One region of the Lysinibacillus sp. NPDC097195 genome, then DNA from elsewhere that is predicted to be linked to it. Evidence: riboswitches for the same ligand, from Rfam matches in the RefSeq annotation. Region 1 holds a riboswitch; the other holds the start of a gene.
The links. A riboswitch is a leader RNA that binds a small molecule or an ion and turns the genes downstream of it on or off. The one in region 1 is predicted to bind thiamine pyrophosphate.
Positions count from the first base shown of each region.

Region 1 (4,096 bases):
CTTCAGAAACATGTAGCCAAAATTTTATAATAATGTAGTCGCCAGCAGTTAATATTTTTTCGAAGTTATTAATTTCTTCATACGCTCGGGACCACTCTTCTTTTGTTGCAAATCCTTCAATACGCTCAACTAACACGCGTCCATACCAAGAACGGTCAAAAATCGCAATTTGTCCGTGTTGCGGTAACTTTCTCCAAAAACGTTGTAAGTAATTATATCGAAGTTCGTGAGGCTGTGGAGCTGAGATAGGATGAACGACATAGCCTCGAGGGTCAACTCGTTCAATGAGACGCTTAATGGCGCCACCCTTGCCTGCAGCATCCATCCCTTCAAATACTAGAATAAGTCCAATTTTATTGTTTAGTAAAAATTGCTGTGCATTTAACATTTCATATTGGAGTACTTTTAATTTCTTTTTATACAGTTTTTTATCTAGTTCAATTGATAGGTCAAGATTTTTTAGATTTTGCGTCATCAAAATTCCACTCCTTCAAATTGGATATTTCTATTGTACTAAAGAAATATTTGGATGCCTAATCAAATGGTAAATTGTAGACAATTTACGCAAATTCACTTGTTCCATTGTAAGGATTTTCCGGTATAATAAAATAGATATTTCGTGACAGTCCTATACTTATTTGTCTTTTCCCTATAAAATTTAACACGAAGGGAGAGGAAGCTTTGCCTAAGATTATTTTAATGACAATAACGTATATTGTCTCACTCATCCTAACCTTTGCATCCTATTTCATAACAATAAATGGTCAATCTACGTTAGAAATCTCAAATCGTTTTCCCGTAATGTTTGCACCTATTAATATTAGCTATATGATATGGATAGTGATTTACATTTTGCTCGCTTATTGGTTAGTTATGAATTTTAAAAAGACATCTATTAAACAGACTGTTCTCTTTAGCAATGTATGCATATTACAAGCGCTGTCTATTTTATTTTGGCATTATGAATTTTTCATAATATTTTTCTGCTCTTCAGTAATTTTAGTACTGTACTTATTTTTCCTTTACAATACGTACTCATTTACAAATAATTCGCTAACAGGAAGACTGCCATTTTCACTTTACTTTGCATGGTCTACATTTATGATGTTAACTAACGCAAGTTTTATCCTAACATCTTATGGGTGGCATGGTTTTGGACTGAGCAACCCACTTTGGGCAGTAATATTATTGACAATAGGTACTGCCATCGCTTTACATATTCGTTACCATCATTTCGATATTGTGTATCCTAGCGTATTTATATGGGCCTTTATCGGCATCGTATTGCATAATGGCCTTGATGAATTACTGGTGACGACAGCAGCTTTATTTTTATGTGGCGTGCTTATTGTGGGCATTTTATTCGTCAAAAAAAAACCTGTTTACCGAGATTAAATCGGTAAGCAGGTTTTTAGTTTTTTATGCTTCATCTAATGAAGTTAAAATGATTGGTTTATCTTTTGTAACAATAATAGAATGCTCAATTTGGGCAACTAATGATTTATCAGGTGTGATAAATGTCCAGCCATCACCAGCTTCAACGATATGCTCTGCTTTCGCTGAAATAAACGGCTCAACTGCAAGTACCATGCCCTCTTTCATAATTGTTGAATCCCATGCATCGTAATAATTTAAAATATGGTTTGGTTCATCATGCAATGAACGACCTAAACCATGTCCTGTTAAGTTCATAATAACCGTTAAGTCATTGGCATAAGCTTCACGCTCTACCGCTTTCCCAATTTGGTTTAGTTTAGAACCAGCTTTTACTTTTGTCATAGCACGATCAAAGGCACTTTTCGCTACGCGGCAAAGTTTTTCTTTATCTTCGTAACCTTGCCCTACTACAAATGAAATACCTGTATCTGCAAAATAGCCATTTAGAGAACCGGATACATCAATATTGACGATGTCTCCCTCTTGAATAATGCGTTGTCCAGGAATACCATGGGCCACTTCTTCATTCACACTAATACAAGTATATCCAGGGAAATCGTATTCACCTTTAGGACCTGAAATAGCTCCTGCTTCAGCAAACATGCGCCCTGCAATTTCATCTAATTCAAGTGTTGTCACTCCTGGTTTTGTAGCTGCCTTCATCGCCTCACGAATTTCGGCACAAATGCGACCAATTTTTTTAAAGGCTTCAATTTCTTCTTGCGTTTTTACAATCATTTTTAACGTCCCTTTCATCTAATATCTATTCTTTAATATAACATAACTTTAAATGCGCATAACGCCAAACGCTTTAATTATTCTATGCCGCCATGATTTTAGACGTACCATCAAATAAAAAACAACAATTTACCAAATCTCAACTTTGTTCAACGAGTATTGCTCTAAAAATAAAAAATAGCATACTAAGATACTTAGCATACTATTTTTCCCTTTTGGATAGGCTAATATTGTTTAAGATTTACGTTGCATTAATTGCGGTGCTGCTGTAAATAATAGCACACCAACAATTGCGGTTAAAACGGTAGCTGGTAGCATGTATGTTCCATTATAAATAATTGAATAGACCCATGCATTTTGATCGCCTGCATATTCAGCAAAAAATACTGCACCTGCGAACGTATGCGCAAGATAACGAAGGAAACCTGCCAACACCGTACCAATGACAATATAAACGGCCATTTTCTTTTTATTTAAAGCTGTTGCTGCCTTTAATACAGGTTCACGAACGATTGCTGCTAAACCTACTACGGTAAAGGCCACCCCATAATCTAGTAATCCTTGAAGCCAGTGCACAATATAAGCACCAAACATTGTTTGTATAACACCAATCAATAGCCCTGTTGCAAGCCCTGACCAAAGGCCCCAACGAAACGCCATTAATATGATTGGAATCATCACCAAGCTCACAGAGCCACCTTGTGCCCATACTTTAAAGGAAACTTGATCAAGCACAAGTCCTATCGCTGCGAAAATGGCAATCTCGACCAGCATGAGTAATCTTTTTTTGTCCATAAAATTATTCTCTCCTTTGTTCCGATGTAGGATACAAGAGCAGGAATAGAAATCAATTATTGATATGCGCACAATCCGGCATGAAAAAAACGATGCCAGGACAGAGCCTCACATCGTAAAAGTGTCGGTTTCTATCCACATCCCTACGCAAGTGTTAACTTACAGGTTCAAAGAGTAAAGGCATTACGTGCCCAGTCTCAGCTGACATCATCAGCTCCCCTTGTGGTCGTTACATCTAATTTTTTATTGAACACCCTCATTGTACGCAAACGTCTGGACGATTACAACCTTTTCCACGCTTATTTTTTTTTGAAACTTTTGATTTTTTAATGCGTAAATATAAAAAAAGGAGGAACAATGATGGAGAATCAAAAAATTTTACCTGCATTTAGTTATCTCAGTATTTTTTTTGCACCATTTATCGTCCCGTTAGTTGTCTATTTTGTTTCAAATGATCGTGATATCAAAAGACATGCTGTCAGAGCACTTATTTCTCACTTAATCCCACTTGCCTTTGGCATCATCTTCTTTATCGTTTTCATTTTTTCAACGATGTCACTCAATATGTTTGACCCTTCTGCAAATGGGAATACATTTATTATTATATGGTTTGTATCATTTGCAATTTATTTACTCGTATCATTAGCGATTGTCATTTGGAATATAGTGCAAGCTGTACGAGTGATTCGTTAAAAATTCGTTCAAAGGAGCTGTCGTATTTGTGAAAGTATCAAAAGTAGTTAAAACTGCTATAAAATTTGCACCCATCGTTATTCCTATCGTAAAAAAAGTAGTCGCAGCTAAAAAAGGAACAACAGCTAACGTACAAACACGCAGAAAATAGTAGCAAATATTTCGCTATCCTAAAACGGAAAAACCCACGTCGCCTTCCGCTCAACATAGTAAGCAGCAGAAGTCTCCGTGGGTTTTTACTTAAATTGTGTGAGTGCCTGGCACTTTTTCTCGGCATTGACCAAGAAACTTCGCGGCTCAACGCACTATCAAAATTCAGAATTGTTTCAGTGCCTGGCACTTACTTTACTTCAAAATGTGTTGTGCTATGTCCGCTTAACGTTTTTTCGACATGTAGCACTGCTGGCATGGCAGCTTTTAATTCGGCTACATG
Region 1 is NZ_JBIWDP010000006.1:96,650-100,745, reverse strand. Features, by position in the region: gene ACIQXI_RS19825 (polyphosphate kinase 2 family protein) at 1-475, opposite strand, end outside; gene ACIQXI_RS19820 (hypothetical protein) at 682-1,395, shown strand; gene map (type I methionyl aminopeptidase) at 1,420-2,175, opposite strand; gene thiT (energy-coupled thiamine transporter ThiT) at 2,410-2,970, opposite strand; TPP riboswitch at 3,094-3,201, opposite strand; gene ACIQXI_RS19805 (magnetosome magnetite crystal formation protein family) at 3,331-3,663, shown strand; gene ACIQXI_RS19800 (hypothetical protein) at 3,692-3,814, shown strand; gene ACIQXI_RS19795 (AAA family ATPase) at 4,004-4,096, opposite strand, start outside.

Region 2 (4,096 bases), on a different contig from region 1:
CAGACATATTACGTCCTTTTTCAACAATATCAACGAACTCTTCATATGATTCATTAATCATATCTTGCATCATCTCACGTTCTTCTGCTGTAATTTCACGTGTAGGACTTAGCATATCTTTATGTTGCCCAGATTTAAACGTTTCAAATTTCACGCCAACTTTTTCAGCAAGTTCTTGATAATTGATGGATTGCATAATAACACCAATCGATCCTGTTATCGTATCTCGATGTGCATAAATCTTATCTGCAGGCGCTGAAATATAGTAACCACCAGAAGCTGCCATCGAATCCATTGACACATAAATCGGAATTTGACGCTCTTCTTTTATTTGTAATAATTTTTTATAAATCTCTGCGGATTCCTTGACGCCACCACCTGGTGAATTAACACTAAGAACAATACCTTGTACAGAATCATCATATAAAATATTATCCAATTGATTTAAGAAAAATTGGTGATCATAAGCAACAGTTTGCCATAATGAGCTTGATCCAACATCTTGAATCGTGCCATCCACTTTTAAATAGGCAATTCGCTTATCATAATTTTCACCATCAATCACCGTTTCATATACATTTAAATTATCGCCAGCCAATAGGCTATCAAAATTACTAAAGAAATCTGCTTTAATTATTGCAAAAATCGTGTTAATCCCTAATGAAAACACTAATAACACAGCCGCAATAGCTAAAGCTATCCACCTTTTTACATTCATATTTTCGCCTCCTCAACACGTTATACGTCTAAATGTCTAAATCGTTTCACTTTTAAGCAATTTTATGCAAAAATTTTCTCTTAATTATTATTTTGAAATAAATAAAATGAGGGATAACAAAAAATCAAAAGTTCACAATAAAACATGAACTTTGATTTTTCGACATTATTTCCTAGGAAATATTTATTTTTGTGTATAGTGGGCTTGTTCTTGTTGTCGTAATTCGACGCGGCGGATTTTTCCCGATGCAGTCTTTGGCAACACTTCGACAAACTCAATCGCCCGTGGATATTTGTAAGGTGCTGTCATCGATTTTACGTGGTTTTGTAACTTTTTAATAAGCGTACTATCCCCAACTTCTCCTTGGTGAAGAACAATAAACGCTTTTACAATATTTCCTCTTACTTCATCAGGACTTGCCACGACAGCAACTTCCTTCACTGTAGGATGCTTCATTAAGGCATCTTCTACTTCAAATGGCCCGATTGTATAGCCCGATGAAATAATAACATCATCTCCTCGACCTTCAAACCAGAAATAACCTTGTGCATCTTTAGATGCTCGGTCTCCAGTTATATACCAGTCACCTCGGAATTGTAAACTTGTGCGTTCACGATCTTGGAAGTACTCTTTAAAGAGCGCAGGTGTTTCTCGATGCACAGCAATATCTCCCACAACACCTTCAGACACTGGATTTCCTAGATCATCAATTATTTCTACTGTATTGCCTGGCGTCGGTTTTCCCATAGAGCCAGCGCGTGCTTCCATGCCGACCATTGTGCCAACTAGTAATGTATTTTCTGTTTGTCCGTAGCCATCTCGAACTTGAATATTAAAGGCCTCTGCAAACACTTTTACTACTTCACTATTCAATGGCTCACCTGCCGATACAGCTTGGCGAACCTCGTTCAAATTATAATCCTGTAGGTTGTTAAGTGCTGCCATAAAGCGATACTCGGTTGGCGTACAGCATAATACATTTATTTTAAATTTTTCAAGCAACGATAAATAAGTCGATGCATCAAATTTCCCTTTATAGACAAAGGCTGTAGCTCCACTACCTAACGTTGCTAGGAACGGGCTCCAAATCCACTTTTGCCATCCCGGCGCTGCTGTAGCCCAAACGATATCATTTTCTTGAACACCTAACCAATTTGGTGCTGTTGTGCGTAAATGAGCATAACCCCAGCTATGTGTATGAACAGCCGCTTTCGGATTGCCTGTTGTACCGCTCGTATAGGCTAAAAAAGCATTGTCCGTACTTTTTGTCGGTGTCGGATTCGTATAAGTTGTAGGTTGCTCCTTCATTTTTTCAAGTAATGGTTGCCATGGTGCATGCGCTTGGCCTACTACAAATTGCAAAATACCGTTTAAGTTTTGTACTTGATCAAATTGTTCAATATATGGCTCGTAGGCAATAATACCTTTCGCATTTGCATGTGTAATGCGATATTCAATATCTTTTGTACGTAACATTTCTGAGCTAGGGATAATTGTTAACCCTGCCTTCAATGCCGCTATGTAAACAATATAAGCCTCTACAGATCTCGGAACCATAACTAAAAGGACATCGCCCTTGGTTAATCCTTGTGAAGTAAATACATGGGCTGCCTGATTCGCCTTTTCTAGTAATGTCGCATATGTAATGTATTGAATTTCTTGCTGCTCATTATATACAATTAATGCATTTTTAGATGGCTGCTGTGCATACTTTTCAATTTCCTCCACAATGTTATACCATTCTGGTGCGATTAAATCCTGTCTTTTCATAATAACTTCCTCCTTATTGCTAGGTTTATTATAAAACTCATTTTTTAATTATTTCAATGGAAGGGACTTATTTTAAGAAAGTCATGACAATTATCATGGTTTATTCTATGGCATCAGTCACTAATTTCCAAATTATGATAAAAAGCTATTGAATACTCTGATAAGATATGTTACATTTTGGGCAACTAAAAATTCTTGATTGCAGGGGGACTCATAACGAGTTGAGAAGGTAAAACCTGACCCTTTGAACCTGTTAGTTAATACTGACGTAGGGAGCAATATCCATCTTCTTTATTGATGACAAGCTCTTTTACGTGTACATTTTGCACGAAAAAGAGCTTTTTTGCATGCTTACGTCCATCCAAAAGGAGGACTATGATGATTTTTCAAACTATTCGTAATAAACAACCACTCATTCACTGCATAACAAACTATGTTGTGGCAAATTTTCAAGCAAACGGCTTATTAGCAATTGGTGCTTCTCCTGTAATGGCTGATGAAACACTAGAAGTCGAAGAAATGGTAGCTATTTCCTCAGCCTTACTCATTAATATCGGCACGCTCACTAGCCGGACAAAAGAATCGATGTTGCTTGCTGGAAAAAAGGCCAATGCTCTTGGTATTCCAGTACTGTTAGACCCAGTTGGTGTGGGAGCCACAGCTTTTCGCAAACAAACAGTACAACAATTATTAAAAGAACTTCGCTTCGCTGTTATTCGCTGTAATATTGGAGAACTTGCTACTATCGCCAACGTCCAGTGGCAACAGAAAGGTGTTGATAGTGGAGTCGGTTCCATCTCCGTAGAAGAAAAAGCAAAAGAAATAGCCAAAAAATATCAATGCATCGTTATTGTAACTGGTGAAGAAGATTTTATAACAGATGGCCATCAAGCCCAATGGATTATTGGTGGGCATTTGCGCATGACAGAAGTTACTGGCACTGGTTGTTTGTTAAGCGCAATTTGTTGTGCTGCTTATAGTGTTGGTACAGCGCCATTTTCCCAGCTGTGCGATACATTAACCGCCTATAAACAAGTGGCGAAACATGCTGCTTCTACTACACCATTTAACGGTGATTTTACTGTTTCCATCTTAAATGAATTACATCGTTTATCGAAGGATGGTGATCACTAATGCACATTGTTACGACAATTGCTGGCTCTGATAGTGGTGGCGGAGCAGGTATCCAGGCTGATTTAAAAACATTTCAAGAATTAGGCGTTTTCGGAACTTCTGTTCTTACCGCTTTGACTGCACAGAATACATTAGGTGTAATGGATGTATTACCAATCGACCAAGGCTTTGTCAATAAACAACTTCAAGTTTTACTCGATGATTTTTCAATTTCTGCCATTAAGACAGGAATGCTTTTTTCTTCTGACATTATTCGTACCGTTGCACAGACTTTCTGCCATTCAGCGATTCCCCTTATTGTTGATCCAGTAATGATTGCTAAAGGTGGCGAAAGCTTATTACAGCAACAAGCGATAGCGGCATTAAAGGAAGAACTTTTACCACTTGCCACAATCGTCACACCTAATGTTCCTGAAGCAGAGACTCTTATAGGGCGTAAAATCGAAACTTTATTAGAAATTCAGCAAGCAGCAC
Region 2 is NZ_JBIWDP010000001.1:173,837-177,932, reverse strand. Features, by position in the region: gene sppA (signal peptide peptidase SppA) at 1-718, opposite strand, end outside; gene mbcS (acyl-CoA synthetase MbcS) at 902-2,488, opposite strand; TPP riboswitch at 2,682-2,780, shown strand; gene thiM (hydroxyethylthiazole kinase) at 2,867-3,622, shown strand; gene thiD (bifunctional hydroxymethylpyrimidine kinase/phosphomethylpyrimidine kinase) at 3,622-4,096, shown strand, end outside.
Region 2: linked by a shared signal. The riboswitch ahead of thiM (hydroxyethylthiazole kinase) and the one ahead of thiT (energy-coupled thiamine transporter ThiT) in region 1 are both predicted to bind thiamine pyrophosphate.